One region of the Gottfriedia sp. NPDC056225 genome, then DNA from elsewhere that is predicted to be linked to it. Evidence: riboswitches for the same ligand, from Rfam matches in the RefSeq annotation. Region 1 holds a riboswitch; each other region holds the start of a gene.
The links. Region 1 has a riboswitch for cobalamin ahead of ACFCYN_RS15760 (Ig-like domain-containing protein). Riboswitches for the same ligand answer to the same signal wherever they lie in the genome.
Positions count from the first base shown of each region.

Region 2: another riboswitch for cobalamin. It lies ahead of ACFCYN_RS07155 (acyl-CoA thioesterase); the one in region 1 lies ahead of ACFCYN_RS15760 (Ig-like domain-containing protein).
Region 3: another riboswitch for cobalamin. It lies ahead of ACFCYN_RS15220 (ABC transporter substrate-binding protein); the one in region 1 lies ahead of ACFCYN_RS15760 (Ig-like domain-containing protein).

Region 1 is NZ_JBHJTJ010000024.1:31,026-42,208, reverse strand. Features, by position in the region: gene ACFCYN_RS15800 (aldehyde dehydrogenase family protein) at 1-204, shown strand, start outside; gene ACFCYN_RS15795 (tartrate dehydrogenase) at 220-1,314, shown strand; gene ACFCYN_RS15790 (sigma-54 interaction domain-containing protein) at 1,376-2,737, opposite strand; gene ACFCYN_RS15785 (DUF3311 domain-containing protein) at 2,875-3,063, shown strand; gene ACFCYN_RS15780 (sodium:solute symporter family protein) at 3,060-4,535, shown strand; gene ACFCYN_RS15775 (GDSL-type esterase/lipase family protein) at 4,540-5,124, shown strand; gene ACFCYN_RS15770 (DUF2584 family protein) at 5,171-5,413, opposite strand; gene ACFCYN_RS15765 (hypothetical protein) at 6,385-7,470, shown strand; cobalamin riboswitch at 7,685-7,878, shown strand; gene ACFCYN_RS15760 (Ig-like domain-containing protein) at 8,285-11,183, shown strand, end outside.
Region 2 is NZ_JBHJTJ010000007.1:28,696-39,878, reverse strand. Features, by position in the region: gene ACFCYN_RS07170 (dynamin family protein) at 1-2,429, shown strand, start outside; gene ACFCYN_RS07165 (hypothetical protein) at 2,493-2,747, opposite strand; gene ACFCYN_RS07160 (DUF4349 domain-containing protein) at 2,899-3,825, opposite strand; cobalamin riboswitch at 4,220-4,365, shown strand; gene ACFCYN_RS07155 (acyl-CoA thioesterase) at 4,717-5,211, shown strand; gene abc-f (ribosomal protection-like ABC-F family protein) at 5,590-7,425, shown strand; gene ACFCYN_RS07145 (YitT family protein) at 7,497-8,315, opposite strand; gene adh (aldehyde dehydrogenase) at 8,478-9,995, shown strand; gene ACFCYN_RS07135 (hypothetical protein) at 10,145-10,420, shown strand; gene ACFCYN_RS07130 (hotdog domain-containing protein) at 10,547-10,921, opposite strand; gene ACFCYN_RS07125 (YnfA family protein) at 11,017-11,183, opposite strand, start outside.
Region 3 is NZ_JBHJTJ010000023.1:4,483-15,665, reverse strand. Features, by position in the region: gene resA (thiol-disulfide oxidoreductase ResA) at 1-392, shown strand, start outside; gene resB (cytochrome c biogenesis protein ResB) at 421-2,043, shown strand; gene ccsB (c-type cytochrome biogenesis protein CcsB) at 2,057-3,223, shown strand; gene ACFCYN_RS15230 (response regulator transcription factor) at 3,459-4,178, shown strand; gene ACFCYN_RS15225 (ATP-binding protein) at 4,178-5,965, shown strand; cobalamin riboswitch at 6,141-6,314, shown strand; gene ACFCYN_RS15220 (ABC transporter substrate-binding protein) at 6,438-7,397, shown strand; gene ACFCYN_RS15215 (FecCD family ABC transporter permease) at 7,363-8,415, shown strand; gene ACFCYN_RS15210 (ABC transporter ATP-binding protein) at 8,412-9,197, shown strand; gene ACFCYN_RS15205 (cob(I)yrinic acid a,c-diamide adenosyltransferase) at 9,232-9,801, shown strand; gene ACFCYN_RS15200 (hypothetical protein) at 10,118-10,264, shown strand; gene ACFCYN_RS15195 (phosphotransferase) at 10,381-11,183, shown strand, end outside.

The DNA.
Region 1 (11,183 bases):
ATCTATACGGATAGTGTGTCGAATGCATTACTTGCCTCAAATGAACTGCATGTAGGAGCGGTCATCATTAATGATATTCCAACTTTTCGAGTTGATAATATGCCATATGGTGGTGTAAAGGAAAGTGGAACGGGAAGAGAAGGAATAAAGTTTGCAGTAGAAGAAATGACTGAATTGAAGCTAATTGTTTGGAATCAAAACTAAAGTAGGGGAACTGATATGAAAAAACATAAAATAGCGGTTATTCCAGGGGACGGTATAGGTCCAGAAGTGATAAATGAAGGAATGAAAGTTTTAAATAAAATAGCAAGTCTCGATGCTTCTTTTACGTTAGAATTTACATCATTTCCTTGGGGATGTGAATACTACACTCAATTTGGAAAAATGATGGACGATGATGGAATTGACCGATTAAAGGAATTTGAAGCAATCTATTTAGGAGCGGTCGGATTTCCTGGTGTACCAGATCATATCTCATTATGGGATTTGTTATTAAAAATTCGTAAAAGCTTCGATCAATATGTGAATATACGACCTGTAACGCTATTAAAAGGGGCACCGTGTCCTCTTAACAATATAGAAACCGATGATATAAATATGTTATTTATCCGAGAGAATACGGAAGGTGAATATGCAGGAGCAGGTGATTGGCTGTATAAAGGAAAAGAACATGAAGTAGTTATACAAAATAGTGTCTTTTCTCGAAAAGGTACAGAGCGGATCATTCGCTATGCGTTTGAAGTAGCCCTAAAACAAGGGAAAACAGTAACAAGTATTAGTAAGGCAAATGCTTTAAATTACTCAATGGTATTTTGGGATCAAGTATTTGAAGAAGTGAGTAAAGAGTATCCTTCAGTAAAAACATACTCATATCTTGTTGATGCAGCTGCAATGCTTATGATCAAAGACCCGAAACGGTTTGAAGTAGTCGTGACCTCTAATTTATTTGGTGATATTTTAACTGACTTAGGTGCAGCCATCGCTGGAGGTTTGGGTCTTGCAGCTGGAGCAAACATCAATCCTGAGAGAGAATATCCGTCAATGTTTGAACCAATTCATGGCTCAGCACCAGACATATCAGGTAGACAGATTTCCAATCCGCTCGCTGCAATTTGGTCAGCAAGCCAAATGCTTGATTATCTCGGATATGAAAAGTATGGTAAGTTAATTCTTAATGCGATTGAAGAACTATTAACTGAAAACAAATATTTAACACCTGATTTAGGAGGGGCATCAACTACATCAGAGGTAGGGGATCGAATCGTTGAAATAGTTGCCTCAAGAATGAGTGTGTTACATACACAAACAAATTAACGAAAAGAATTGATACCTAATAATCAAAAGGGAAATACTTCTGGAGTATCTCCCTTTTGATTTAATCATCATTTTTACAATATCTTCTAATTAATTTATTTGCTTTTGTTTGACTTAATCCAAGATCCTTGGCAACTTTTCGAGAACTCTTATGAATTTTATAAGATTCGATAATCATTTTTTTCTCTGTTTCTTCTAAAATATTGTCTAATGAATTCTCCTCATAGATTGAGATAGATTGATCATCAGGAATTAATTGAGATGGTAGGTCAGGCAATCGAATGACTGAATCGCTAGTAATAACAAGTCTCTCAATTATATTTTCAAGCTGCCTAATATTTCCTGGCCATTGAAATACTTCAAAAGCGCTTTTTACATTTGATGAAAATGATCGACTAACTTTGTATTTATGATTGAACTTAGTTAAAAAATGATCGGCTAGTAAAGGAATATCTTTTTTTCTTTTTCTAAGTGGGGGAATTTGAATATCAATTACATTTAAACGATAAAATAGATCTTCTCTAAATTGCTTTGATTTTACCATTTCCAATAGATTACGGTTCGTCGCAGTAATAATACGAACGTCAGCCCTTTTTAATTCTCGACCGCCTACTGAAAAGAAGCTACGATCTTGTAGTACTTGGAGCAATTTCGCTTGAAATTTTAAAGATATTTCACCGATTTCGTCTAAGAAAATAGTTCCTTTATTTGCAGTTTCGAGTAAGCCAATTTTTCCATTTTTTAAAGCACCTGTAAACGCACCAGTAGCATAACCGAATAGTTCTGATTCTAATAGCTCTTCTGGGATTGCTGCACAATTGATAGCAAGAAAAGGACCGTTTTTCCGGTTGCTTAAATCATGGATATACTTTGCGAGAACTCCTTTTCCTGTTCCAGATTCACCTTGAATTAAAATATTTGTATCAACAGGGGCTATTTTTTTACTAAAATCAATGATATTTGTCATTTCGTCATCACATGTTATAAATCCATTAGAATGCAAATGTTCACTCGAACTAAGTTCATGAGTGCTATTATGAATAATAGAAATATAATTTTTTTCGCGAGAGGTAATAAAAATGAAATCCAAGTTTTTATTAATAGGATTGAAGATTGGAATAGCTGTCGTGACAAGTTCTTTACCAGTATGAGTTGTTTGATTAATTGTGACTGTGTTATTTTTCTCCAAAACAATTGGAATAATTGAAGGGGTCCAATATCCTTTTTCTAAAAAAATATCATTATGTTTTCCTATAATTTCGTTTTGACGTAAACCATAATGTTGTTCACACATTTTATTAACATAAATGATTTCAAGATTTCGGTTTAAAATATAAATTTCATCAGAAGAATAGTTTAAAATGTTTAACAATACTTCTTTATCGAATTCTAGTATATCTGTAAGATTAGAATAACTGTTCATAATGTATGCTCCTTTTTAAGCGCTTACAATTAAAGGTTAATATTTTACTATTTTACAAAAAGAGTTTAACATAAGTCTACAAATTATTTGCAGAATTTTAAAAATAATCAACTATTTGAGGGTAAGGGGGAAATAGGATGAAATTATTTGCCATTTTTTTAACTATTTTTGCTTTTATAGGGTCATTAACGATTGTAAATCGTGTGGAGCCATACATTTTAGGATTACCATTTATTGTATTTTGGTCTGCGAGTTGGTTAGTCATCACTTCTATCTGCCTATTTATTAGCAATGCGATATTAGAGAAACAGGAGGAAAATCAATGAGCATTCTATTAATTGGAATTACGTTTCTAGTAGCACTTTTTTTAGGAATACGTGCCCGAAGAGGAAGAGAAATGAAGTTGGAATCTTGGGTAGTTGGAGATCGTAATTTTGGTAGTATTGTCATGTTCGTTCTAATGGCTGGTGAAATGTTCACTACATTTATTTTCTTAGGAGCAAGTGGTGCATCTTATTCAATGGGCGGACCAGTAATCTATATTTTCTGTGCTGTTACTTATATTATTCCATTTTGGATCTTACCCCATATTTGGCGTTATGCGAAAAAACATAATTTATTAACACAGCCCGATTTCTTTGTAAAAAAATATAATAGTAAATCTTTAGGTCTACTTGTTGCAATCGTTGGGGTCGTTTCCATTATTCCATATATGGTTCTCCAATTAAATGGTATAAAAATTATTGTATCCGAAGCTTCATACGGTGCCATTTCACCGAATTTAGCAGTGTGGATTGGCGTTATTGTCGTGACAATCTTTGTATATATATCAGGAATACATGGTTCAGCATTTACGGCGATACTAAAAGATATTTTGATGCTCATAACGATTTTAGTTTTAGGAATTTATTTGCCAGTCCATTTTTATGGTGGCGTTGAACCGATGTTTAAAACATTAGATGCTGCTAAACCTGGATTTTTACTACTACCTAAGTCTGGTTATAGTATTTCTTGGTATGTATCAGTTTGCTTAATTATTGCGCTTGGTCAATACATGTGGCCCCATGTTTTTGGAGCGAGTTTATCATCAAAAGATTCAAAAACATTACGAAAAAATGCAGCACTGATTCCACTTTATCAAATTCTGATGGTATTCATCCTTTTTATCGGTTTTACTGCACTTTTACAAATGCCACATATTCAAGGAGGACGAACTGATCTAGTTTTATTTTCAATTGCTAAAGCAACACTCCCACCTTGGTTTATTGGTGTAATTGGTTCAGCAGGTTTACTAGCAGCATTAGTTCCAAGCTCATTGTTATTATTAACGGCTTCAACATTACTTTCAAAAAATATATTTAAAGCAATTAAACCAGATACAAGTGAAGCGAAGTTAGCTGGACTTACTAGAATCTTAGTGCCAATCATCGCTTTAATCGCTTTACTCTTTACGTTTTATGGTGGAAAAACAATGCTATCTCTATTATTAATGGCATATAGTTTCGTCTTACAATTATTCCCTGCCTTAATTGTAACGTTCTTAAAACGTAATCCGGTTACAAAAACTGGAGCAGTAGCGGGAATACTATCCGGATTAATTACAGTAGCATACGTAACGATTGAAAATACGAGTTTCGGTACATTATTCCCTCATGCACCTCAATTTTTAAAAGATTTAGATCCAGGGTTTATTGCATTTACGATTAATATCATCTTTATGTTTGGTGTGAGTGGAATTACATATTTAGTAAAAGTAAGACCAAGAGTAGGTCAAAAAGCAATCAAGGAACAATGGTGAGCTTATGAAGATTATTTGTCTAGGTGATAGTCTTACAGAAGGTTTAGGGATAGCAAAAGTTAATGCATGGCCAGCTGTACTTCAAAACGAATTATCAGTCGAGATTATTAATAAAGGGATTTCAGGAGATACAAGCACTGGAATGCTGTCGCGATTCTACCATGATGTTGTATTAAATAATCCATCACATGTAATTATTTGCGCTGGAGGAAATGATCTATGGTGGAATGTTGATTTAAACTATATACTGTCAAACATTTATTCAATGGTCAAACAAGCTATACACAACAATATTCAACCTATAATAGCAATCCATCCACCAATTCATTTAGAAAATATCAATCACAAAGAAGTATGGGAACCGATTAATGGCTTTGAAACATTTGTTTTAAAAGCAAAAGAGTTAGCCGAACGAATTGAGCAAATGGTTGAAATAAATCAATTTAATTTAATTGATTTTCGAATTCCGTTTCAACATCATCAACAATTGAAGACTGAGTTTTTCGAAGGCACTGACGGAGTACATCCAAATGAACTTGGTCATATTGCTTTAGCAAAACAGGCATATCAAACAATGAAAGAGATATAAAAACACCAATAAAACGGATAGCAGTCTTAGCTATCCGTTTTATTTTTTAATTAACCGTATCAATTGCTTTTAATTCATATTCCATATATGTACTCTCACTTTTCCATTCAATCTTCCTTATAACAGCAATACCAAAAGGCTTTTCATCATTCTTTCTGGTCACATTGATTGGTGTATCAATAGGAAACAAGTGGTATCCATTAAGTTCTAAAGAGAATGTATTATTTTCTTTTCTGATCGCTTTTTCATTCGTTACAATTAAAAAATTAAATTCAAATGGCATACTCATATTTTGGAAACTCCTTAAATTGAATATTTTTACTATTTAATGTAGAAGAGATTAAAGACTTAAAAATATCTTAATATATTTTTGTTGTGAATACAAAAAAGAGATAGGTAGTAAGATGAAATTTCATAATTTAGAAACATTTTTTTATGTAAGGGAGGCGGCACGAGATTTTATGAGTAAAAAATTATGGTGATTTAGCTAATTTAGTAACGCATGAACCGCTTATGAGTTAGAAATCATCAACAAATCGCTACTTTTCTAACTCATGCCCCCCTAATGAGTTAAAAATAATCAGCAAGTCGCTACTTTTCTAACTCATGCCCCTCTTATGAGTTAAAAATAATCAACAAATCACTATTTTTCAAACTAATGAGCCTCTTATGGGTTAAAAATAATCAGCAAATCACTATTTTTCTAACTCATGACCTCCAATGAGTCTATAACTTTTACACACACAAATAAACGATTGGTCATTGATTCACTGTGTCGACTATATAATAAAATAAACAGTATTTTTGGAGTTGTTCTTTGGAAGGGGCTGATGTTTATGCGGAGAAATAAAAATATGGCTCTCATTGCAATATTGTGGATATGCATGGTGATTTTTATTATTGTAAACGCGGTTCGTCATATTCGAATATATATGGTTTATAATTCAGGCTTAATGCCATTTATTGTTTGTGGAATGTTTCTTTTTGCCATTATTATTCTTTATGTGAGTGGATCGAAACAGCGGAGATAGAAGAGTAAAAGAACCCATAATATTTAGGGTTCTTTTTTATTGATAGCTCTGTTAAAGCAGTTTGTAGAATTTCTTGTGCAACTAAATTGAAGATTAGTTGAATAAGGAGTTTTAAAATATAACGAAACGAATTCCAAAATATGGTAAAGTTAATTGGTCAGTAATGAATTTTTAGGAGTTTTCTAATTGAAAAATAAGGATTTTGGTGTCTAGAAAGCAGGTAATTTTTTTGAATATAAAAGCTATTAAACTATCAATTTGTACAATGCTAATTTTCGTTTCGATGTTCTTAATGACTGCATGTGTTGGGGCAGGAAAGATCGATGTAAAAGCACAAAAATATATTAAAGACAAATACGGTTTCGAAGTAGATGTTTTGGAAAAACCAAACATAAACGAAGGGAACATGGGTGATACCAATTTTAAAGTTAGAAAGAAAACGGGAAATAAGCTCACTTTTAACATTTACATTAAGGGGATGTTTTTTACAAAAATTATTGGAGATGACTATGACATCCAATTTAAAACATTTGAAATGAAAAAGGCTTTTGAACAATCGAATTCAGCAATTCTTAATCGAGCCAAAGTAAAGTCAATCGAATTTAAAAGTGAAAATGATATGGAATCGTTTGATTATGTTGATAATGGAAATGTTATACAACATTTAAAAGTAAATGTTGTGAGTGCAAATGTTAAAAATTTATTTGATACTGAAAAAATGAATTCAATTTATGAAGTGCTTAAAAAATTTCAAGAGTTTAGCGATGTTTACAAGCCATTAGATGTGAAAGAAATTAGTATGAGCTATACAAATGATGTAAATAAAAGAATAACTTTTGATATAGACAATGTACATTCTATTTATTCGATGTCTGATTTTAAGCGTGAAAGCTCAACACCTTATGAACCGCCGAATATAACAAATTTTGCTCAATACTCTTACTATGTTGAAGAATCGGCACTTTTTAAGGATTTTGAAGGTGGGTTAAGAAGTCTTGGTTATGACTATTTGAATACAAAACAAATGCCAGTCTTCAATCAGAATCTTGATTTAGCTTTAGAGTCTGATGATTATAAAATTTTTGACATTCAACTAAAAGGTGATATAGACGATGTAGATAAGGTCTATCAGTTACTCCAATTTTTAACGAGTGCCAAACTTGACGTTTATAATGTTACAATTTTTTCTTTAGATAATAAATATCCAGAGGACTATATGAATTCAATTTCCTTTCATATTCCAGATGGGGTATCGAAAGAAATCGTAAAACAAGCTTTTAAAGAAAGAGAAGAATATATCAAGGAATTAGATTGAAAATTAACTTTCTAAGTAATTTAACGAAACCTCCAAAAATCATTAGAATAACTTAAACATTACAAAGTTAGCGATATTAATATAAGAGTTCCTAAGGGTGTCTAATTGGACAACCTCTTTTTTTATTCAAAATATACATTTTAATTTAACAGAAAAAATAGAGAACAATTTAGAAAAATTAAAAATTAATTTGTACAGTGTTAAACCATTTGTTAAAATGAAGACAGTATATGGTTGCAGTTTGCATTAATAGGGAATTTGGTGAAAAACCAAAACAGCTCACATCTACTGTAAGAAGCTACGAAACATTCAAGTGCGATTGCACGTTAATCACTGGGAAACTGGGAAGATGAATGGAGTAGGCTTGAAGCTTTAAGTCAGGAGACCTGCCATTTGCATGTTACAAGTCTTTCGGTGAGGGAAGTTTTGTTATCAGAAAAATTCTGTTCTTATGCGAAAGCCGTATAAGAGCGCTGTGACGCGCATTTTTAGTATGCTGTTGGAACAGTTTAATTTTTGGATAACTATAAGTCCTGCCAAATAAGGCAGGGCTTTTTTTTTGCACATTAAGAATGTATAGATTGGCAGCGGAGAGGAAAAGTCGACGTGGTTGCCAATTTTAATTTCTATATATAAGTGCAACTTAAGCCTCTATCTTCGCCTAAAGACTCGCCATATTTGGCGAGTTTTCTTTATTGGCAATGAAGAATTTTTGTCACTAAAAGACACCGGAAAATCAAGCAAAATAAGGGAGGAAGAATTTGAGTTTATTAGAAAGATAGATTTTTAGAAATGAAAGAAAGGACGCGTTTAAATGAAAAGAATATTAGGATTATTATTAGCAGTTTTATTAGTTTTTTCAATTACAATTCCAACGAAATCTGTATCGGTTCATGCAGATAGTCCAATTGGCTATGTGACGATGTCAGTTGAGGCAAATACTTTAGGTGCGGGATTAATTCGTCAACCAGTTAAAGTTCCTTTTTATGAAGGGGAAAGTTATGCAAAGGTTCTTGACCGATTTTTAAGCGGGACAAGTAATTATGATAGTTACGGATCGTTTAATTCAGGATTCTATTTGTCAAAGGTTAAACTTGAAAATGGAAATATTTCTGTAAATGTTCCGACAGTCATAAAAGATGCAATGAATTTAAGTAATGAAGAAATTATTGCTAACGGAGCTCAAAAAACGGGCTATTTAGGGGAATTTGACTACTATAATATGTCCGGTTGGATGTATGCAGTGAATAATGAGTTTCCAAATGTTGGAGCATCTGATAAATTCCCGAAAGATGGGGATGTTTGTAGATGGCAATTTACACTTTATGGATACGGCTCAGATTTAGGACAAGATAATTCAAGTTTTGGTGGGGATAAAGCACTTTATACACCAGCAAATAAAGATTCTTTATTAAAAAAAGTAGCTGAAGTAAATTCAGCACCTAACAAAGATGCGTTATTAGCGAAGGCATCTATTCGAACTGCATATGATCAAGCAAATACAACACTTAGTAATTTAACGGTTGATCAATCTACTGTTAATACTGCACTGACTACTTTAAATGATGCTTTAAACAATGTTGATATAAGCACGCAATTAAATGATTCACTAGGCTATATATTGACTAAAGTTCCTAATCCAAGTTTTGGTACGGGTTCAGGTGAATGGTCAGTATTGTCATTAGCAAGAGGTAACTATAATGTACCTGATCAATATTTTGTTAATTACTACAATCGTATTGTCGATACAGTGAAGTCAGCAAACGGCGTTTTATCTACATCAAAGAATACGGAATATGCGAGATTAATATTAGCTCTTAGTGCATTAGGAAAAGATTCTACTGATGTAGGTGGATACAACTTACTAACTCCACTTGCAGATTATGATAAAACAGTTAGTCAAGGGATTAACGGGGGCATTTTTGCCTTAATAGCATTCGATTCAAATAATTATCAAATACCAACTATTGCAGATTCTACTAAACAAGCAACAAGGGAAAAATACGTTAATTATATATTAAGTAAAGAAGTTAAGAAGGGTACTGATCAAGCAGGAGGGTTTGCTTTATTTGGTACAACGCCTGATCCTGACATTACATCAATGGCATTACAGGCATTAGCTCCATATCAATCTATGCCAGAGGTAAATGCAGCAATTAATCGAGCAGTAAAAGCGATCTCTACTATTCAAAAAGCAGATGGTGGATTTACTGCATTTGGTTCAACTTCTAGCGAAAGTATTTCACAAGTTATCGTAGCTTTAACAGCAGTAGGTGTAAATCCAGCAACAGACAGTCGATTTGTAAAAGTAGATGGAAATTTGGTGACTGCACTACTTAAATTCTATGTTAATGGCGGAGGGTTCAAGCATGTTCTAACGGGGAATGTAGATGGAATGGCTACAGATCAAGCGACATATGCCCTTGTATCGTATGACAGGTTTCTTAAGGGAGAAAATAGTCTATATAACATGACGGATGCCCCGGTAACCTTAGTTACAAATCAAATTAATGCATTACCTACAAAAATTACAATTTCAAATGAATCAGAGATTGCTAAAGCAAGAACAGCTTATGAAGGTTTAACAGCAGCGCAACAAGGATTACTACCATCAGCGGTATTAGTAAAATTAGTTGCAGCAGAATCAGAAATTACTAGTTTAAAAGAAGAAGCAGTACTAGTTGATTCAGTAATTAATAAAATCAATGAATTACCAGCATCAATTACTTTATCAGATGAAACAGCAGTAGTGTCAGCTCGTGAAGCATATGATGGGTTAACACAAGCTCAAAAAGAAAAAGTATCAGAAACTGTATTAAATAAATTAGTTTCGGCGGAAGCAGAAATTAGTAGTTTAAAAGACGCAGCTTCATTAATAGACTCAGTTATAGTCAAAATAAACGCCCTACCGACAACTATTTCTTTAGAAGATGAAGCAGCGGTAGTGTCAGCTCGTGAAGCATATGATGGGTTAACGCAAGCTCAAAAAGAAAAAGTGACGGAAACTGTCTTAGAAAAATTAGTTGCAGCAGAATCAGAAATTAAAAGTTTAAAAGACGCAGCTTCATTAATAGATTCAGTTGTTAACAAAATAAATGCTTTACCGACAACTATTACGCTATCGGATGAAGCGGCAATTGCATCAGCTCGTGAGGCTTACAATGGGCTAACTCTAGTTCAAAAAGGAAAAGTGTCTACAACTGTATTAAATAAATTAGTAGCAGCAGAAAATAAAATAATCGTCTTAAAAGATCAAGTAAAAGCAGATGCAGTTAAAAATAAAATCAATGGATTACCTTCACAAATCAAGTTAGCTAATGAATCTGCAGTAATTGCAGCTAGAGAAGACTATAACGCTTTAACAACTGCCCAAAAGAACTTAGTTACATCTACTGTACTTAATAAGCTTGTATTAGCTGAAAAAACAATTGTGAATTTAAAAAATGCCGCAAAAGCTACGAAAGATAAAATTGCTGCATTACCAACTACATCACAAGTTAGATTAACTAGTGAATCGGCAATTAAGTCAGCACGAGCAGCTTATAATTCTTTAGATTCAAGTCAAAAATCGCTAGTAGGCAGTATTACTAGACTTACTTCAGCTGAGTCTAGGCTAGCAGTAATAAAAGCAGATAAAACATTGCCAACTATAAAAGGAATTTCAAATAATGCCTATTATAGAACGAAAAAAACAATTCAAATCAGTGATAATA
Region 2 (11,183 bases), on a different contig from region 1:
AAACAGAAAGTAGAACTCTAACATCTGAGATCTACCTACAATTATTTTCACTTTATATTGATGTTGCGAAATATGAGGAAGCAGATCGTATTATTAAAGAAGCAGTGAAATATAATCCTGATTATCCTAATGTAACAAAAATTGCACGTAATTTTTATGAGAAAAACCACGATTGGAACAGTGCTGTAGCATTAGCTTCAGACGAATCAATTCGAACAGAAGATTTAAAATGGTTTATCATTTTGAAGGAATATATCATTAATGGTGTAACAAGAGAAATGGCACCAAGTTATTTCGTTCAAACGTTACTTTCATTAAGTAAAGTAAATCTAGAGCATTTTGAACTAATGGTAGAAGCATTATGGAACAGTTATCGTGAACAACCAGTTTATGTAAATTGGTTACAAACATTTAACGATATGTTATTCCAAATCAACGTTGAAACAGGGGTTAAATGGAATCGTTTGCCTTTAATTTATACTATGACTTACGAGGCATTAGTTGAAGGTGAATATTTTGTAGCTCAGCTTGAAGAGATGATGCCAAGTTTCTTAACAAATTGGTTGCGCATTACTGATTTGAAAGGTGCGGTTTTAGCAACAACTGCAACTTTAGCATGGGATCGTATATTCCCAGGACGTATCGATCAGCAAATAGTTGTTGATGCAGAGAGAGCATTTGAACAACTTATGCAAACGCCTGATTGCTTTGAAATTGGAAAAGAATTATTTGAAAACATTCTACAATGGTCTGTAATTAATGAAATTGAAGTTGGCGACAGCTTTGAATGGTGGACAAACAAATTAACTCAATTTGAAAATACAACTATGCTAATAGCAGGAACAGCTGGAAACGGAAAATCTTCATTTGTTAACTCACTTTTAGGTGAGAAGATGATGGGATCTTCTACGACTATGCCTGTATTATTTGAGCAAAATAATGAATCAGAAATAATCGTATTCTCGAACGAAGGAAATACGCAGCTTGCTGAATACTCTGATTTTTATGATTTAACAACAGTTGAAAATAATCTGTTAAAAGGTGATGAACTAGTTTACTATAAATTGCCAAATTCATTTTTAGAAAAACATAACCTTTCAATAATTGACACTCCTGGAATTGATGGAGACACAATAAATACAAAAGCACTATTACAATCTGTTAAATTAGCAGATCGACTTGTATTTGTACTAAATGCTACTGCACCTTATACAGAGAATGAACGTTCATTACTAATTACTATTCAAAAAGAATTACCAACACTTCCGATTCACTTTATTTTAAATAAAATGGATTCGATTTATAGTAAAGAAGAGATTGAACGAGTTCGTAATGAAATACAAGCAAAAATTACGGTAGACTTCCCTGGTGCTAAAGTATTACCATACTCATCTATTTATAGTAATCAAGATCAGTTTAAAGACTTAGAACTATTTATTGAGAAGAATGTACTATCAACTGAGGCTAATTCAAAGCAAACTGAGAAATTACTTTTAGCAATTCGAAAACTAATCAATTTCCTACTTGAAAAACGAGTTGAAAAAGAAGACGAGTTACGTGCAAATGTAGAATGGAATGAAGTTCTTGATGAAAAGTTAAACGGTTTATTACATTCTTTAAAAGATAAAGAAATGGAACATTTAAATACAATTAAAAACTCATATCGTGAACTAAAAGACGAATTAAAATATGATCTAAAATTAAGTGTTCCTGGCCTGTTAAAGGAATGTAAAGAATTAATTAAAGAAGATAGTGATTTCAGTACTATTCTTGAAACTGTAAATGAAGAGATGAATCATCGAATTGGTGAGTATGTCAGAGCGACTACTTTACCAAAATTAAATGAAGCACTTCAAAATTGGATTAAAGAATCTGGTGTATTACTAGAAGGTACTCAAAGCTATTTAGCAGAAATGAGTAATTCTTTAAATGAGTATATTGGAAATGAATATTTAAGCCTTGAGTGTGACTTTAAAGTATTAGATGACTGGCGTCGTGATGCTGATCGAATGACTAGTATGACTCAATTAGATGAGATGAATATATTATTAAACGCATCACCATCTCAATTTATTTTAAAGAGCTCAGGAATCTTATTAGGTTTATTACCTCAAAATAAATCGAAGCTTGTTGCTCAATACCAAAAATATGTTGATAATGTAAACTACGATGATGTTACATCTGATCTATCAACTAAGTTTTTCCTACAATTTGAAATGTTTGAAAAGACTTTACCAAGAGATTTAGCTATGTTCTTAAATGCTCCATTTGAGCAAATTCATGAGCTAGTTGATGAAATAAGATTAGCAATTTCTAACTATAACCGTACTTTAGATGACATGAAATCAAATCCAAGTATTTACTTTGATCCGATTACATTCTTCACAGTGCGTTTAAGACAATTAGAGTTTTTAACATTACGTAAATAAAAAAAGAGTGTGCCAAAAAGGCACACTCTTTTTTTCAAGTTATTAAATCAATAATAATGACAATTATTCTTCCGCAACTTCTTCATATGGAATATGTACAACAATTGTTTGATAGCCCTCTTTAATTTTCACATAGCCACCCCAAGGGATTTGAAGGATTAAAAAGGCTCCTTTTGAATCAATTGAAAAATGAGCAATTTTTTCATGTTCTTCATCAAGTACAAGAACTTCTCTCTCATTTCCTACAGTTCGAATACCAGCGTGGCAATGAATTTGTATTTTCCAATTACCTAGTCTACTTAATAAGAAATGACTCATATAATAGATCTCCTTCTATAAGTTGTTTTTTAAACTAACTATGAAAATGATTAGTAAAATAGATACTTATATTGAGAAAGGGTAAACGGTTTATTCTATCTAACTAAATTCTATTCTTAAGAATGCTATCTTAAAACTATTTAGGTATGTTTTATGCTTGATATTTTTTAATGGCTTTACGCGTTATAAAATAACCAACTGCAATGATCGCAAACCAAATAATAATCATAAGAGAATTACCAATCAAGAAAACTGTCGTATTTTTAAATCCACTCACGATTGCATCAACATTTTGTTTAAATGTTACACCGATCCGGTCTCCAATCGTTATTGGAGGAGTTGTATCTGTAATCGATGAAACTTCATTAATAAAAAGATTGATTGTACTGTAGTTTACAGCTGAATCATAAGTTTTTAAAGTTGTTGTTAAACTTTCAATTTCGTATCTAACATCAGTTAATTGCTTTTCAATTTCTAAAATGTCTTTTAAAGAGCCAGCTTTTTTTAATAAATTCAATAAACGGTCTTCTTGAATTTTTAATGATTTCATACGCGTTTCTGTGTCAAAGTATTGATTGGATATATCATCAGTTGAAATCGTTTTTGAAATTACATTTCCAATCTTATTTAAATTATATAGGAATTCATTTAAATTTGTTGATGGAACCCTTATTGTATAATTTGCAGTTCTAGATGGTGATTGCTCAGAGTCGTTACTAGAGTACTTTTCCATTATGGATGTTCCACTAATATGATTCGATTCGATATAGCCGCTCGAACTACTAACTGATTTTTCAAGAGCTGAAATGGTTTTATCAAATTTCTTGGTTTCGAGCTGTAATTCAGCTGTTTTTACTAATTTGCGATTACTAGCTACAAGCTGTTCGGATGGTTGCTTTTTTTGATCTTTGACCGAAGCCTCAGTGTTATTTACAAAGTCCTTCTGATCTTGTTTTAAGGATTTTGATGAAATACTACTTAATTCTTCTTTTGAGTCAGGATTTGAACATGCAGAAACGAATAAACATACAAGTAGTATTAAAAATAAGTTTTTTAAAAAACGACGATAAATTAACATGATATTAATCACCTCATATGTAGGTCGAATTTAATGGTTGGAAAGATCGTGAAGAGTTTGGTTAATTGTTTAATTTTTGTTTGTATTCCTTTCCTTTATTTCCTAATCTTTCATCAAACATTCTATTGCAATAGTAATTATTTTTTAGTTGCAGATTTTTATATTTGTTAAAAATTTCTAATTTAACCTACTATACCATAAAAAAAGTTAGGGAAAATGTGGTATTTAAACCATTTTTAGTATATTTTTTTGTATGAAAAGCACATCCGTATCTATGGTTAGTTACTTTTTGTTTTAAGTAAAAGTTATTAAGATGTAATAAATGAATATTATGATTTTTGGAAAAGAAATAAATATTTTGACTATTTTTGTATTTTATGACAAAATAATGAAAACTAAATAGTAGGGAATAGGTGTAAATGAAATTCTTATTAATTCATTTACTTAAAAGGGAAGATTGGTGAAATTCCAACGCGGTCCCGCCACTGTAATAGATGAAAATTCTAAAGTCAGGAGACCTGCCTATTCTAACGACGCTGTTTGACCTACGAGAGATAGGGAGGTGCCTTTTTGAAAGAAAGCTTAATTTAAAGTATTGTCATTATTTTATGTTTTCCAACGATCTTAAGGCATTTTTATCTTTTTAGAGATGAAAATGCTTTTTATTTTTTTAGGAGAATTTATGAAACTTCCAATTTTACATGCAAAAAACGATGGAAATTAAACAAGTAAGATAGCAAAGTTGAAAGAATTGATGAAATAGGGTCAAGTCTGAATTTGAAATAAAGACTCGCCATGAGACTGAATAAAGATGAATTGTAAATTTGATAAAATCAGTGAAAAAAATTAGAGAAATACATAATTCAATTAATTAAAAGTAGGGAGAAACCGATGAACAGTAGATACGTTAAAGAATCCAGAGTATTTGATAGTAGTAGAATATTTCCAACTGATTTAAATAACCATGGTACATTATTCGGTGGGAAAATGCTTGCAGCAATGGACTTAATTGCTTCTATTTCAGCAACAAAGCATTCGAGAATGGAATGTGTAACCGCGTCGATGGATTCAGTCGAGTTTCTATGTCCAGTTCGTGAAAGTGACTGCATTTATTATGAATCATTCGTCATCTTAACAGGCTCAAGCTCAATGGAAGTATTTGTTCGAGCAACTGCAGAAGATTTGCTTTCAGGAGAAAAAAGAGTAGCAGCAACATGTTTTGTAACTTTTGTTGCACTAAAAGATGGAAAACCTCATAAAGTAGTAGAGGCAATACCAGAAACTGAAGAAGAAATTAAATTGCAACAATTAGCATTTAAGCGTTTAGAAAGTCGCCAATTAAGAAAAAAATTAAGTAAGGAATTGGCATTAATTTGGAAAGAATAAAAGTAATGATTGAAATCATACTAAAAGTAAGCTAAGATTAAATTAATATTTTTAAGGAGGCATCAAATTTAGACACTATGTACAATATCCGATAACTTTTAAAGCTAAAGAATTATATAGCAAAAAAGTACTCTGCCTGAAAACAGAGAAATTGGATAAGTATGTCTATTTTTTGAGCCCATAATGAATATTAAGTAAATCCATTCAATTAAAAAAATGGTTTATTTAATAATAACTAAACTTTGTATATACTTTTTCGAATGTACTAGGCTGATTAAATTACATCCAATTTACACACAGGCAGATACTGCTTGTGTGTTTTTATTTTCTCTGGGCTAAAAACAGAGGGATATTTTTAAATTGGATGGAGTGAAGTATATGTTTATTATAAAAGCATCGAACATTGAAATAGAGTTAAACGGAATGACAATTTTTAAAAATGGAAATCTAGAACTAAAAGAAGGCGAACGAGTTGCTTTAATTGGTGAAAATGGAGTTGGGAAATCAACATTTATCAATGCAATTTTAGGAAATATTCCGCTTAATAAAGGGTTATTGCAAATTCAATATTCAAAAGAAGATATAGGTTGGCTTTTAACAGATGAAGAAGACCAGGAATTACTTACAGCAAGGGAAGTAATCGAATCATTTGATCAGGAACGTTATTTAATAAAGAAGAATTTAGAAAAGCTATCACTTGATCTATCTAATGAAAAAAATCTTGATAAATATAATGAGTATTTAAGTAAGTATTTAGAATTAGATGGATACGACTTTGAAAATAATATAGATCAAGTATTAAAGAAATTTCAATTACCGCAAGAATTATGGAATATCCCGTTCAGTCATTTAAGTGGTGGACAAAAAACAAAAGTTAAATTAGCAAAAGTGATGATGAAACAACCAAAGCTATTAATTTTGGATGAACCAACAAATCATCTAGATACAGAGTCGATTCAATGGTTAACTGAGTGGTTAAAAAACTTTAAAGGCAGTGTGCTTTTTATATCACATGAACGACAATTCATTGATGATGTTGCGACTGTTACGGTTGAATTAACACATGCTGGCACATTTAAGTATAATGGTGGCTATTCAGCGTATAAAATACAAAAAGAACATGAGCGAAAAACCCAGCAAGCTCAATATGAAAAACAAGAAGCGGAAAAGAAAAAGTTAATCGAAACGATTAATCAATATAAACAATGGTTTACAAGCTCGCATAATGCAGCGAGTGAACGTGATCCTTTTGCAAAGAAACAAGCTGCAAAAAACGCATTAAGATTTAAATCAAAGGAAAAGGATTTAGAACGATTAGAAAAAAGAAAAGTAGAAAAACCGAAAGAAGTTAAGACAATCGCAGCTAGCTTTGAAAATGAAACGTTCACTGCAAAGCAAATGATTAACTTTGAAAAAGTAGATTTCTCATACGCTGACAAATCATTATTTAGCCAAGTTGACTTTCTGTTAGGTCGAGAAGATCGATTAGCTGTAATAGGTAAAAATGGTTCTGGAAAATCTACATTTTTAAAATTATTAACGGGATTATTGATTCCGAGTAATGGGTCCGTACGACATAATCCTCAATTAAAAATAGGTTATTTTATGCAAGAGCTCGAAGCGTTAAATGAAGATTCTACCATTTTAAATGAAATTTTATCTCTTCCAAATATGACTGAAACTGAGGCGAGGACACTACTAGCTTGCTTCCTTTTTAGAAGAGAGGATGTTTATAAAAATATCGCTCAATTAAGTATGGGGGAAAAATGTAGAGTTGCTTTCGTAAAGCTATATTTTTCAGACTCAAATCTACTTGTTCTTGACGAGCCGACAAACTATTTAGACATTCACACGAGAGAACGAATTGAGGAAGCATTAGCTGCTTATCCTGGAGCCGTTGTAGTTGTTTCTCATGATCCTTATTTACTAAAAAAAGTTTCAAATCGTGTAATTCATATCGAAAATGGTAATCTTTATGAATTCAAAGGTTCTTTTGCGGAATGGAACGGTAGACAAAGCATTACAAACGATCAACAATCTTTATTAAATGAACGAATTAGATTACAACTAGAAATTGCTGCATTGAGTGCGGAAGAAATCGAAACCGATGAAGAAAAGAAAGCTCAAATTACAAAAATCGTAATGTTGCAAAAAGAATTAGAAAACATAAATCAAATTTTAGAATCAGGAATAAATGGGAAACAAGAGGTGTAAGTAAAAAAACAAATCACTTTAGGTAAATGACTAAAGTGATTTGTTTTTTTGTTTAACTTAATATGATTTGTTTATCCTGCTTTTAATACATCATTTACATCATGAATAACGACAAATGCTTTTGGGTCGATTGCGTGAATTATTTTTTTAAGTTCAAACAATTCCTTATTGCTCACAATTATGTATAATGACTCTTTTCTTAAACCTGAGAAATGTCCTTTTGCTGGATAGATTGTTACCCCACGATTCAATTCATTTGATACGATCTGTGCAATTTCATTTGCTTGGTCAGAAATAATTGTAATTGCTTTTTTCGGATTTATTCCTTCCATAACATAATCCATTACTTTAATTCCAATATAAATTGAAATGACGGTATACAGTGTTTTTTCAAAACCGATTACAAAATAGCCACCTAATACGACAACTAAATCAAAGGCAAGTAAAGATTTACTAATACTCCAGCCAAACGATTGATGGACCATTTGTGCAAGAACAGTGGAACCACCTGTTGTACCACCTGCGCGGAAGACAATTCCTAACCCTAGCCCAATTAATACACCAGCAAAAATAGTACCTAATAAAGTCTCGCTTGTTGGTACACCGTAACCATCAGTAATACGTAGGAAAAATGAAATAGCTACAATTGAAATAACTGTATATAAAACTAATTGCTTCTTCAAATACCTATATCCAACTATTAACAACGAAGCATTTAAAACAAAATATACGACATCAGGTGACCAGTTAAAAAGATAATATGTAATCATTGTAATGCCGGTAAAGCCACCTTCAGCTAATTTATTCGGTATCGCAAAGAAGTTAACACCGACTGCAAATATTGCTGATCCAACAAGGAGATATAAAATATCTACGAAGTTTTTACGCACAGTTACCCCTCATTTTCTAACAGATTTTTAACACTTCTATCATTCTACCTAATTATTAGATTTGAATCAAAATATTTCTATTAAATAAAAGATAGATTATTAGTCATAGTTTTAGGTAGAATCTCATAGTTTATATAGACAAGCTATTAAGGGGGAATCATTATGGTATTTGCAACACCTGGAAAATCTGGTTCATTAATTACGTTTAAAAATCGTTATGACAATTTTATTGGTGGGGAATGGGTAAGACCGGTAAGAGAGCAGTACTTTGGAAATGTTTCGCCTGTAACTGGACAAGTCTTTTGTGAAGTAGCTAGATCGACTTCTGAGGATATTGAACTAGCTCTTGACGCTGCTCATAGTGCAAAAGGAAAATGGGGCAGAATGTCAGTCACAGAGAGATCAAATATTTTACATAAGATAGCTGATCGTATGGAAGTGAATAAAGAATATCTTGCTGTTGCTGAAACTTGGGAAAATGGTAAACCTGTTCGTGAAACTTTAGCAGCCGATATTCCATTAGCAATCGACCATTTCCGTTATTTTGCAGGCTGTATCAGGTCCCAGGAAGGATCACTCGGTGAACTAGATGGTGATACAGTTGCTTATCATTATAAGGAGCCACTAGGAGTTGTAGGTCAAATCATTCCATGGAATTTTCCTATCTTAATGGCTGTATGGAAGCTTGCACCTGCTTTAGCTGCAGGGAATTGTGTAGTTCTTAAACCAGCAGAGCAAACTCCTACTTCAGTGTTAGTATTAATGGAACTAATTCAAGATTTATTACCAGCTGGAGTTGTCAACGTCGTCAATGGTTTTGGTCTAGAAGCTGGTAAACCATTAGCTTCTAGTAATCGAATTGCTAAAGTTGCGTTTACTGGTGAAACTTCAACTGGACGATTAATTATGGAATATGCCTCAAAAAATTTAATTCCTGTTACATTAGAATTAGGTGGTAAATCACCAAATATTTTCTTTGAAGATGTAGTTGAGAATGAAGAATTCTTCGATAAAGCACTTGAAGGATTTACAATGTTTGCTTTAAATCAAGGAGAAGTATGTACTTGTCCATCTAGGGCGTTAATACACGAATCGATTTATGAAGAATTTATGGATCGCGCAGTAAAACGTGTTAAAGCAATTAAACAAGGAAATCCATTAGATCCTCAAACAATGATCGGCTCGCAAGCATCACATGAGCAATTGAATAAGATTTTATCTTATTTTGAAATTGGAAAGAATGAAGGTGCAGAAGTTTTAGTTGGTGGTAGTCGTAATGTTCTTGATGGAGAACTTAAAGATGGCTTTTATGTTAACCCGACAATTTTTAAAGGGAACAATAAAATGCGAGTATTCCAAGAAGAAATTTTTGGTCCTGTTGTTTCTGTTACTACATTTAAAACAAAAGAGGAAGCATTGGAAATTGCGAATGATACGTTATATGGATTAGGAGCGGGTGTTTGGACTCGTGATATGGATACTGCCTATCGATTCGGTCGCAACATCGAAGCAGGTCGAGTATGGGTAAACTGCTACCATGCATATCCTGCACATGCTGCTTTTGGTGGATATAAAAATTCAGGCGTAGGCCGTGAAACGCATAAGATGATGTTGGATCACTACCAAAATACAAAGAATATGCTGGTTAGTTATTCTCCAAGTAAACTAGGATTCTTTTAATTAATCTAACACTCCGGTAAGCATTTACTGGAGTGTTTTTTGTTCTAATAGAAAAGCTGCAATAAATATAATAATTTTCGAAAATACATACATAAAAACTAGTAGCAGTTAAATATGCTAAATAAAACATGTTAATTGGAGGGACTAGTATGTTATTTCTAGTAATCTATTTATTTATAATAATTGTTCTTTATAGTTTCATTCAATTATATTTAATTCGAAAGTGGAAATTAATTTATACTACTTTTGGTTACCAAAACTATTTTCTTATTATTGGTAAATTGAAAAAGAATGGTATTGAGTATAAGACGAAAGTACCGATGAATTTAAGAAATAGGAGGCAATTTGATGAGAATACGCAATATGATATATATGTAAAAAAAGATTCAGAACATGAAGCATTACAGTCACTATATCAAACTTAAAAATTAAGAGACTGTTAGTTAGACAGTCTCAAAGTGTAGGTATAGTGAATGTGAATTAAATGAAATTAATGTCATCGTCTTTTCGGCTACCCATTGTTACATCAAATTGATTTACGTTAAACGAGTTTATAATATTACTCCTGAAAAACTTCCGCTCAACACTTTTTTCTCATTCTGATTCGTACATAGGAAGGAGGCTAAAATCGAAAGCCTATTCTCTTGCTTTTCATACTTTTCAATTGTTACTTCACAAATAATTGTATCTCCTGTAAAGACTGGTCTTAAAAAGTCAAAATTCACAGAGCGTGCTAGTACATTGTGATCTCCACCAATTTTTGTTGGTAATGTTGCTGTCAATAACCCTTGAACGACAAGCCTACCTTGTTCATCAGGGGACACGTGATGAACACCTGCATCGCCAGAAACCTTTGTAAATAATTCAACATCTTCTAGAGTAAAAGTTCGCTCAAATGAAATAATATCTCCGATTTGTAAAGCCAATTTTACCACTCCTTAAACTATTATCAAAAAATGCTGTAATTTTCTTAACTATAATAGTTCAATTTCTAATTGTACTATCCTGCCTGAATAGTAATTTAATTCCGAGGTGCCCATAAAATGACAGACACACCGACTAAACAGAAAGCAGCACCGATCCAATCGTATATATCGGGTGATTTTTTATCAATACCCCATCCCCATAAAATTGAAAGAACGATAAACACGCCCCCATATGCAGCATATACTCTACCAAATGTAGGAA
Region 3 (11,183 bases), on a different contig from region 1:
TGACGGAGCTAAGTTCTGGAAAACAATATACTCTTTCGGGTGAAAAAGGAAAAGGTGTAATCGTTAACTTTTGGGGAACATGGTGCGAACCATGTAAGCGTGAAATGCCTTTTATGAACGAAATCTACTTAAAATACAAGGACAAAGGTATTGAATTACTTGCTATGAACGCAGATGAATCGAAATTTTCTGTAGAAAGATTTGTAAGCGATTATAAACTTAAGTTTCCAGTTGGAATTGATAAAGATCAAGAGGTTTTAAATATATATGGTGTAAATCCTTTACCAACATCATTTTTTGTAAGTCCTGATGGGACCATTAAACGAATCGTAACTGGACAAATGACGCCGAGCTCTTTCGAAAGTTATATTAAGGAAATATTGCCAAAATGATGAGTGAGCATTAGTTAGGGGAAATAATATGGAGACTTTTAAATGTGAATGTGGTCATCTTAATCATGTAGGTACTGTAATATGTGAATCGTGTGGTAAACCTCAAGATGAAGGTGCAACGGAATTACTTGATATGCGCTATGAAGGTACTGCTAGAAGGTCAATCGTTAATAATCAAACATTTATCGATAAAGTTTGGACTTTTTTCTCATCTGTAAAGGTGGCAGTCATCATCATAATTATAACTCTAGTAGCAGCAGCACTAGGTACTATTTTTCCGCAACGAGATTTACTACCGCCTACTGCGAATCCAACTACGTATTATCAAGATGAATATGGTATTTTTGGTAAGGTCTACGATGCAATTGGATTAGATAACACTTTTAGCTCTTGGTGGTTTATGTTATTAGTCGCATCGATTGGGATCTCACTTGTGATTTGTAGTTTAGATCGAATTTTACCACTCTATAAAGCGCTAAACAAACAAACGGTTACTAGACATCCAAATTTTTTAAAAAGACAAAAAATGTTTGGTATTAATAGAGTTGATAATATTCCAGAAGAAATTGAAAAAGCTAAAGTTAAGTTACAAAAAAGAGGATATAAAATCCGAGAAGAAAATGGCAATATTTTAGCTGAAAAAGGTCGCTTCTCACGTTGGGGCCCATATGTAAACCACATTGGCTTAATTATCTTTTTGATAGCGGTTATGTTGAGATATGTTCCAGGAATGTACATGGACAAGGCTCTATGGGTTCAAGAAGGTGAATTAAAACCGGTAGTTGGAACGAATCAAAACTATTATATTAAATTAAAAGATTTTCATATGGAAACATATGATAAAAATAAAGAAAGTAAGATCTATAAAAAAGCAATTGAGCGTTATGGAAATGACAAAATTCCAAAAAACTATCAGGCCGATGTTACGCTATATAAAAGACAAGGTAATTTAATACCTGGGGAAGACCCAAAACTTAAAAAAGTTAAGGATTATAGTATCAAAGTTAATGAACCTTTAAAGTTTCAAAACTTTGCTCTATATCAAGTAGACTATCGAATCGGAGAGTTTAGTGCATTTTTATTTACATTACAAAATAAACAAACAGGAGAAAAATTAGGTCCAATTAAAGTTGACTTACAAAATCCTAAACAATTTTATGATTTGAAAAATGGATATAAAGTAGAACTTAAAAATTATTTTCCTGATTTTTATTTTAACTCTGATGGTCAACCTGATACGAAAACAAGAAAACCAGACAACCCAGCATTTGTATTTAAAATGACGACGCCAAAAACGCCAAAAGGTGAAGTAGCTTTCGTTGCGATTAAGCAAAATATTGAACCAAATGGGGAAAATAAGTATAAGATGTCATTTGCTGGAATTGAAACAAAAGATTCAACTGGATTAACTGTTCGAAAAGATTTAACACTATGGCTACTTGCACTTGGTGGAGCGATCTTTATGATTGGTGTTATTCAAGGTATGTATTGGTACCATCGTCGTATTTGGATCCAAAATCAAGATGGGGAAATTTGGATAGCGGCATTTACAAATAAAAACTATTATGGATTAAAGCAAGAGTTGAAGAAAGTGTTGGGAGACACAAAGATTGAAGTTCCTATTGATCAACAAGCTGAGAAAAGCGTTTAATTAGGGGGAAAATATGTACGAGCTAAGTAGTAATTTTTTATTTACCGCGTTTATTTGTTATATTGTAGCTACTTTCTTTTTTGGCGGCTCGATGAAAACAAATGATAATGGTCCTAATAAATGGGGTACTATTGGTATTTCTGTAACGATTATTGGATTTTTATCACAACTTACTTATTTTGTTACTAGATGGATTGCAGCAGGACATGCACCTGTTAGTAATCTATTTGAATTTATTACATTCTTTGGGATGATGTTGATTTTTGCGTTTATTATGATTTATTTCATGTATCGCTTAAATATAATCGGACTTTTCGCATTACCATTGTCGATTATTATCATTGCTTATGCAACAGTATTTCCACATGAAGTTAAGCCATTAGTTCCTTCTTTAAAAAGTTATTGGTTATACATTCATGTAACGACTGCGGCATTAGGAGAAGCTATTTTAGCTATTAGTTTTATTACAGGTCTAATTTATTTAATTAAAAATATCAATCAAAAAGTTTCAAATAAGAAAACATTTTGGTTAGAAGCTGTTTTATACTTCTTAGTAACTGTTGTTGGTTTTATCGTTATTTCAACGGCATTTTCTGCATCAGGCTACGAAGCAAAGTATACTTGGATCAATAAAGATAAAGTTCAAGAAGAAATGGTTTATAATCTACCTTCACTAGTAGGACCTCATAAAGGTGAATTAAAAACAGAAGGTAAATTTGAAGCTCTTGCAGAAGTGCCAGCTATGGTGAATGCTAAAAAATTGAACACAGTAATTTGGTCAATCTTTGCAGGTGCAGCATTATATGCAATTATTCGTTTAATCCTTAGAAAACGAATTGGAGCATTTTTACAGCCTTTTGTTCAGAAGGTAGATAGTGAATTATTAGATGAAATTGGATATCGTGCTGTTGCGATTGGTTTTCCAGTATTCACTCTTGGTGGACTAATCTTTGCCATGATTTGGGCTCAAATTGCTTGGACGAAATTATGGAGTTGGGATCCAAAAGAAGACTGGGCATTAATAACTTGGTTATTCTATGCAGTTTTCCTACATCTTCGTTTTAAACGAAATTGGCAAGGGGAAAAATCTGCATGGCTAGCTGTTATCGGATTTGCGATTATTATGTTTAACTTGATTGCAGTTAACTTAATCATTGCAGGTTTACACTCATACGCATAATAAAAAGATGTGCTAAAAACCCCCGTAAAGGAAATTAATTTTTCCATGGCGGGGGTTTTTCTACGTTAAGAAAAGAAAGTTTAATAAACAATTTCTTAAGGTCTTCGCTGTTTGATTCTGGATTTTTTCACTAATTTATGGAAATAATAAATTAAGAATTATGTAAAAATGTTCACAAATTGTACTAGAATATACGATTTTTATTATGTAAAATTATGAAGAGGGGGTTATATGCATGGAACAAAATATAAAAATATTAATAGCAGATGATGAAGATCGTATTAGACGATTATTGAAAATGTATTTGGAACGTGATGGATATAGTATTGATGAAGCTGATAATGGTGAAGATGCTTTAAATTTAGCATTAAAAAATGAATATTCATTGATTGTACTAGATTTAATGATGCCAAAAATTGATGGAGTTGAAGTTTGTAGGGAATTACGAAAAACTAAAACAACGCCAGTCATCATGCTAACGGCTAAAGGTGAAGAAACAAATCGTGTTCAAGGTTTTGAAGTTGGTACGGATGACTATATCGTTAAACCTTTTAGCCCACGTGAAGTAGTACTTCGAGTAAAGGCTCTATTAAGACGTGCTTCTCCAGTACCGGTGTTTACTTCAGATAATACTTCTGCAAAAGATATAGTAGTGTTTCCGCATTTAACGATCGATAATGATGCTCATAAAGTAATTGTGGCAGGTGAAGATATAAGCTTAACGCCAAAAGAATATGAGTTATTGTTATTTTTAGCGAAATCACCTGAGAAAGTATTTGATCGAGAAACATTGTTAAAATCTGTATGGCAGTACGATTTTTTTGGGGATTTACGAACAGTTGATACACATGTCAAACGACTTCGAGAAAAATTAAGTAAGAGCTCTGAAGATGCTGCAAAAATGATTGTCACAGTATGGGGCGTGGGTTACAAATTTGAAGTAGGTCAGGAGTAATGATTCTAAGAAGTTTAGTTGGAAAGCTTTGGCTTACAATTATATTATTAGTATCCCTTGTGTTATCCTTTCTGACATTTGTCTTAATAGGTTTTTTTGAAAAATTTTATATTGACCTTCAAGTCCAAAATATGAAAGATGACGCTTCGAAAATTGCACAATTAATAGAAAATGGCCAACCAATTTCAAATATTGAATATTTATCAAATAATATTGTGAGTAGGTATTCAAGAGTAATTATTTCGATTGATGGTCAGAAACCGTGGTATTCAAACAATACATATGGAATACAAGATTTACCTTTTAAAGAAATACAAAATGATGATGTATTAGACCAAACACTAACTAAAGATAAAGAGGTTAGTAAAAGACTAGTCTACGGTGAAAATAGTGAAAGGGAAAAATTAGTTGTTGGTGTGCCGTTAAATGCTAATGCAAAAAATGGAGCTGTATTTGTTTACCAAACATTGCAACCTGTTAAAGTAATGATTCACCAAACAACTAATTTTGTTTTGCTCGCTGCATCAATTGGAATCGTATTAACAACATTTTTCTCTTTTTTCCTTTCATCAAAAATTACAGCACCGTTAAGAAAGATGAAAGAAGTTGTGGGTAGTATGACTTCGGGTAATTTTAATGTGAAAGTGCCAATCCATTCAAGTGATGAAATTGGAGAGTTAGCTTACTCATTTAATAAAATGAGTAAACAGTTAAATTTTAATATGAATGCATTAAAGCAAGAAAAAGAAAAGGTTTCTAATATAATTACAAGTATGGTAGATGGTGTTATTTCAATCGATAATGAAGGACGAATTATCACAACAAATCCACCGGCAGAACGCTTTTTAAAAATGCTTAATGATGATTATTTTGAAGAAGAAACCTCGTCACTCGTTTTAACAAAGGAATTACTAGATTTATTTGAATTAGTTGTTGTAAGTGAGAAAAAGCAATTTATTGAATTAAATTTTGATCAAGGTAATTGGCAAGTTTTAATGTCGCCACTTTATAATCAGACAAATATAAGAGGCGTTGTAGCTGTAATCCGAGATGTGACAGAACAAAGGCGTTTGGAGAAGATGAGAAAGGATTTTATAGCTCATGTCTCTCATGAGTTACGTACTCCTATTTCTTTACTACAGGGCTATAGCGAAGCGATTGTAGATGGTGTAGCAGAATCTAAAGAAGAAATGCAAGAGTTGTCACAAATTATTTATGATGAGTCACTTCGAATGGGTAGATTAGTAAATGATTTGTTAGATTTAGCAAGAATGGAAAATGGTTTTACTGAATTGAATCGAGATCATGTCCCATTGATTCAATTTGTAGATCGAATTTTACGTAAGTTCAAAGGGCTAGCAAAAGAAAAAAATATTAAGCTATTTGGTGAAATCGATAATGTTCCACATGTAGATGTATATATCGATGAAGATCGTATGGAGCAAGTTTTTACTAATTTAATTGATAATGCTATTAGACATACAAATGAAAATGGCAGAATAATTGTATCTGTAAGTCAAAATGAAACATCGACAATATTTAGATTCATTGATTCGGGTGCAGGGATTTCAAGTGAAGATTTACCATTTGTGTTTGAACGTTTTTATAAGGCCGATAAAGCTCGTACTAGAGGTAGGAGCGGTACTGGTTTAGGGTTAGCAATTGTTAAAAATATTGTCAATGCGCATGGTGGATCAATCAAGGTTTCAAGTGAGATTGGACATGGAACGACATTTAAAGTGAAAATCCCTCATGATTTACGAATGAACGAAAAAGATGTAGAGTAATCTTGTTTCATATAAAACATTTTTCCTGAGATTTTAGTTTCTAAACTTCAAGTTAAATAAAGTTATGTTTGGACTATTCTTACCTGAGGAAAATAATTGAAATATAGTATTTTACACAACAAATTCTAAATAAAATAATTGAATTCTTACTCGATATATCTTACGATTGAATTAATGAAATATTGATGAGTTTAGTGCAAATATTGCTTAAAAGGGAATCTGGTTACAATCCAGAACTGTCCCCGCAACTGTAATGTGGACGAAACGGCTATCCACTGTTCGAAAAGAATGGGAAGGACGGAGTAGGTTGAAGCAAAGTCAGTAGACCTGCTAAAGTCATCCTTGTTCAATTCTTCGGGGAGTAAGAGTTTGAAGCAGCAGTTGCAAGACTTCTTGTATATGTATGTTGTTTCAGCCCCGTTCATAATGAATGGGGTTTTTTTATGCTTTCCAAAATTTTAGGAGGATTCAAATGAAGAAGTTTTTAGCTAGTTTTATCATGATTATATTGTGTTTAGGTTTATTTGGTTGTACTAATGATACGACACAAAAAAAATCGAATGTAGGTACAAATGAACAAGCTACTTTTCCAATGACGGTTAAAGATGCTACGAAAAAAGAAGTTACGTTAAAAGAAGCGCCTAAAAGAATCGTTTCACTAATTCCAAGTAACACAGAAATCCTTTACTCTATTGGAGAAGGGAAAGAGGTCGTTGGAGTAACAGATTTTGATAATTATCCAAAGGAAGTAAAAAACATTGATAAAGTTGGCGGAAACAATGCTGACATGACTTACAATGTTGAAAAAATTATTTCACTAAAGCCTGATTTAGTATTAGCTCATGAATCAAGTTTAGGAATTTCTGCTGATGGCTTAGAGCAATTAAAACAAGCAGGAATCAATGTGTTTGTCGTTAAAAACGCTGCAACTATTAATGATGTCTATGATACAATTTTACAAGTTGGAGAAATCACCGGTAAAACTAAGCAATCTAAAAAAGTAGTAAGTGGAATGAAAACAAAATTAGATGAAATTAGCAAAAAAACAGCTAAAGCAAGTACAAATCCAAAGGTTTGGCTTGAAATTTCAGGTCCACCAGAAATATATACAGCAGGCAAAGGCACTTTTCTAGATGAAATGATTTCGATTATTCATGCTAAAAATATAGCTGAAAATCAAAAAGGTTGGGTACAGTACAGTGAGGAATCAGCAATAAAAGCAAACCCAGACGTTATTTTAACGACTTATGGTGATTTTACTCCAAACCTAGAAAAAACGATTATAGCTAGAAAGAACTGGCAAACAGTAAGCGCAATCAAAAATAAACGAGTATATGATATTAATGCAGATACAACATCTAGACCAGGTCCAAGACTTGCAGAGGGAGTCGAAGCAATTGCAAAGGCGGTTTACCCAGAGCTTTTTAAATAATACATATTTAATCTTTATCTTTCCAATTATTTTATTAATTTTTCTATTTATTTTAGGGGTTTCGATTGGTTCTACATCGATTCCCTTTTCTTCTATCATTTCTAGCTTTTCGGATGCTATATTTAAAACTAATTATGTTCCAGCAGATATTCAAACAATTGTTATGAATATCCGTGTGCCAAGGGTTTTGTTAGCTGGATTAGTAGGAGCGTGTCTTTCATTAGCTGGAGTCGCGTTTCAAGGTATACTTAAAAATCCATTAGCCGATCCATTTACATTAGGTGTTTCTTCGGGCGCATCTGTAGGAGCAGTGTTTGTTTTATTTTTTCAAATAAGTTTACCAATTGTTACTTACTTTACTTTACCGGTAGTTAGCATTTTATTTGGGTTTGGTACACTATTAATCCTATTATTATTTGTAAGAAAATTAGATCGCTCTTTAAATGTCGAAACAATCATATTAGGTGGAATCATAATCAGTTCATTTTGTTCGGCATTGTTATCATTATTTATTACATTTTCGAATAATGAATTACGTGCAGTTATTGGCTGGTTAATGGGGAATATTGGAAGTAGAGGTATTCAGTATTCTTTAAGTTTACTACCATTTTTAATTGTTTCATTTTTGATTTTATTTAGTCAAAATAGACATCTAGATGCGATGACATTTGGTAGCACAAATGCAAAGAATATTGGTATCGATGTGAAAAAATCTACTTATTTAATTTTGCTAACAGGAAGTATTTTATCTGGTGCAGCTGTAGCGGTATCTGGAACAATTGGGTTTGTAGGGTTAGTTGTTCCGCATTTTACTAGACAGCTTGTCGGTCCACTACATAAAAAATTACTGCCATTATCAATGATAAATGGAGCCATATTTTTAATAGGTTCCGATATTTTATCGAGAGTAGTACTCGCGCCTCGAGAATTACCAATTGGAGTAATTACTTCCTTAATAGGTGCTCCTATGTTTGCGTTTATATTACTATCACTGAAAAGAAATAGAGGAAAAGTATGATTAAAAGTCAAAATATCTCATATTCATATGATGGAATTCATACAGATTTGGATGGACTCACCTATTCGATCAATCAAGGAGAATGGCTAGGAATTATTGGACCTAACGGAAGTGGGAAGTCTACATTTTTAAATATTCTATGTGGACTTTTTAAACCTTCTAAAGGAAATGTTAAGTTAGATGGAGAATTAGTTTCTAGTATGTCTAATAAACAAATAGCTAAAAAGATTGCTGTGTTGTCTCAACAAAATTCCTATACATTTTCATATGAGGTAAAAGAAACCGTGAAATTAGGGCGACTAGCCCACTCTTCTTCTTTTTTTCCTAGTTGGACAGATCATGACGAAACAGCCGTTAGAAGCGCAATGTCAATGACAGGTACTAAGAAGATGGAGAAGAGCTTAATCAATGAAATTAGCGGTGGTGAAAGGCAAAGAGTATTTCTTGCCCAATGCTTTGCACAAGATACCCCATACATTTTTTTAGATGAACCAAGTAACCATTTAGACTTGATGCATACAATTAAAATTTTGGACATGTTAAAGGAATTACAAAAAAATGAGAATAAAACGGTTGTAACCGTCTTCCATGATTTAAATTTAGCAAGTCTTTATTGTGATCGACTATTAGGTTTAAAAGACGGTAAGATTTATATTGAGGGAAAAACAAACTCAGTTTTAACTGAAGACATATTAAAAGGCTTATATGATACTTCTTTTCAAATTTTAGATAACCCTGAAACAAATAAAAAAGTCATTATATATAAGAGTAATGTAATTTAACTTAAATTTATATTGAAAAAAGGAGAGGTTTTTCATGAAAATTTATACAAAAACTGGGGATAAAGGTCAAACGAGTTTAGTAGGTAAACGAGTTGATAAAGATGATTTAAGAGTTGAGTCTTACGGTACAATTGATGAAGTAAATACAATCGTTGGGTACGCAATGACTTATTTAGATCATGAAGATACAAGAGATTTATACAATGCACTACAAAAAATACAACATGAATTATTTGATTGCGGTGGAGACTTAGCAGTCGTTAAGGATAGTATACCTTTTAAAACGACTGAGAAAATGGTTGAAGAACTAGAAACTTTAATCGATGAGTATATGGAAGCAACACCACCATTACAACGATTTATTTTACCTGGTGGATCAAAACCTGCTGCGATCATCCATCAAGCAAGAGCAGTTACTAGACGTGCAGAACGAACAGTCGTTACATTGATGAAACAAGAAAACATACACTTACCAGTATTTTTGTATTTGAATCGACTATCTGACTACTTCTTTGCGCTAGCTAGGTTAATAAATACACGTTTAACGATTAAGGATGTAGAATACGAACGTGGAGCAATTGTATTTCGAACAGATAAAAAATAAATAAAAAGGTAGCGATTGTTTAGTAGAATTTTTCAAAACAATCGCTACTTTTTTGTATAAATCGTTTATTTCAATCATAGAATGATTCAGTGTATCTTTTAGCATTTTAATTTGTCTAGTAATCCGAGTTTCTTATACATATAGAAGAGTTAAAGGATCTGAATGAAAGTTCATGTTAAATGTCAAAAAAAGAGGATCAGGCTATCATAACACAAAATTTTCTTTATAAAGTTAAAAAAACTTTCTTAGTAATCGTCTACTAATGCACAGGGCTGGTCAGAAAACCAAATTTCATGGGTAGGAGGAAAATGATACAATGTTTGATTTTCTTAGAAGATGTTTTTTGATAGTTGTGTTTGTATTAACGATTGGTCTATTGTTTATTGGAGGAAATCGAGAGAAATTAAAGGAAGTAGTTTTAGATAAAAACTTTCACGAATTAAAAATGGTTTCAAATCCTTAAAGTTTAATAAGTTATTGATTGTTTTTAGAACTTCAAATATAAATGTAATTTGCTATTAAATCTGGTAAAGTACATTTATAATGTGAAGTTCTATTTTTGATGTTAAGGAGAAAGAAATGTCTAACATATGGGATCCAGCAATTGTAATGAATGAAGGGTTAGTGAAAGAAATAGTAAAAGAGCAATTCCCTAGAATTACTATAAAAGAAATTAAAAAAATAGGAGAAGGATTTGATAATACTGTTTTTAGCTTAAACAATGAAATCTTACTTAGATTTCCACGCAGAAAAATTGCAGTAACGATCTTAAACGTAGAAAAAAATCTACTCCCGGTAATACATAATCGATTTGAAATGAATACAACCGTGCCAGTACTTGATGGTAAGCCTTCAAAACTATTTCCTTGGCCATATTTAGGTTATAACTATATTTTGGGAAAGCCTCCAACTCGATTGAATAGAAAAGAAAGAATAGCAATGATCGAACCACTCGCAATCTTCTTAAAACAGTTACACTCAATTAATTTAAATGAATTAGTGAAAATTGAACTACCTTACGATGAGCTGAGGAGATTAGATATTAACTTTCGAAAGCCTCAACTAGAAAAATATGTTCAACAAGCAATACGGAACAAATTAATTGTAGATGAACAGAAAATTAACCATTATATTGAAAACTTAGTTGAAATTCATAGTGAGACATCATTAGTGCTTGTTCACGGGGACTTACATTTTAAAAATATTATCGTAAATGAACAAAACCAACTTAAAGGAATAATTGATTGGGGTGACGCTCATATCGGAAAATGTGAGTTAGATTTATCAATTGTATATAGTCTAATTCCGTTTGATCAGAGAGAGTCTTTTTATGAAATTTATGGTAAAGTGTCAGAAGCTTCAAAGAAACTTGCGCAGTTTAA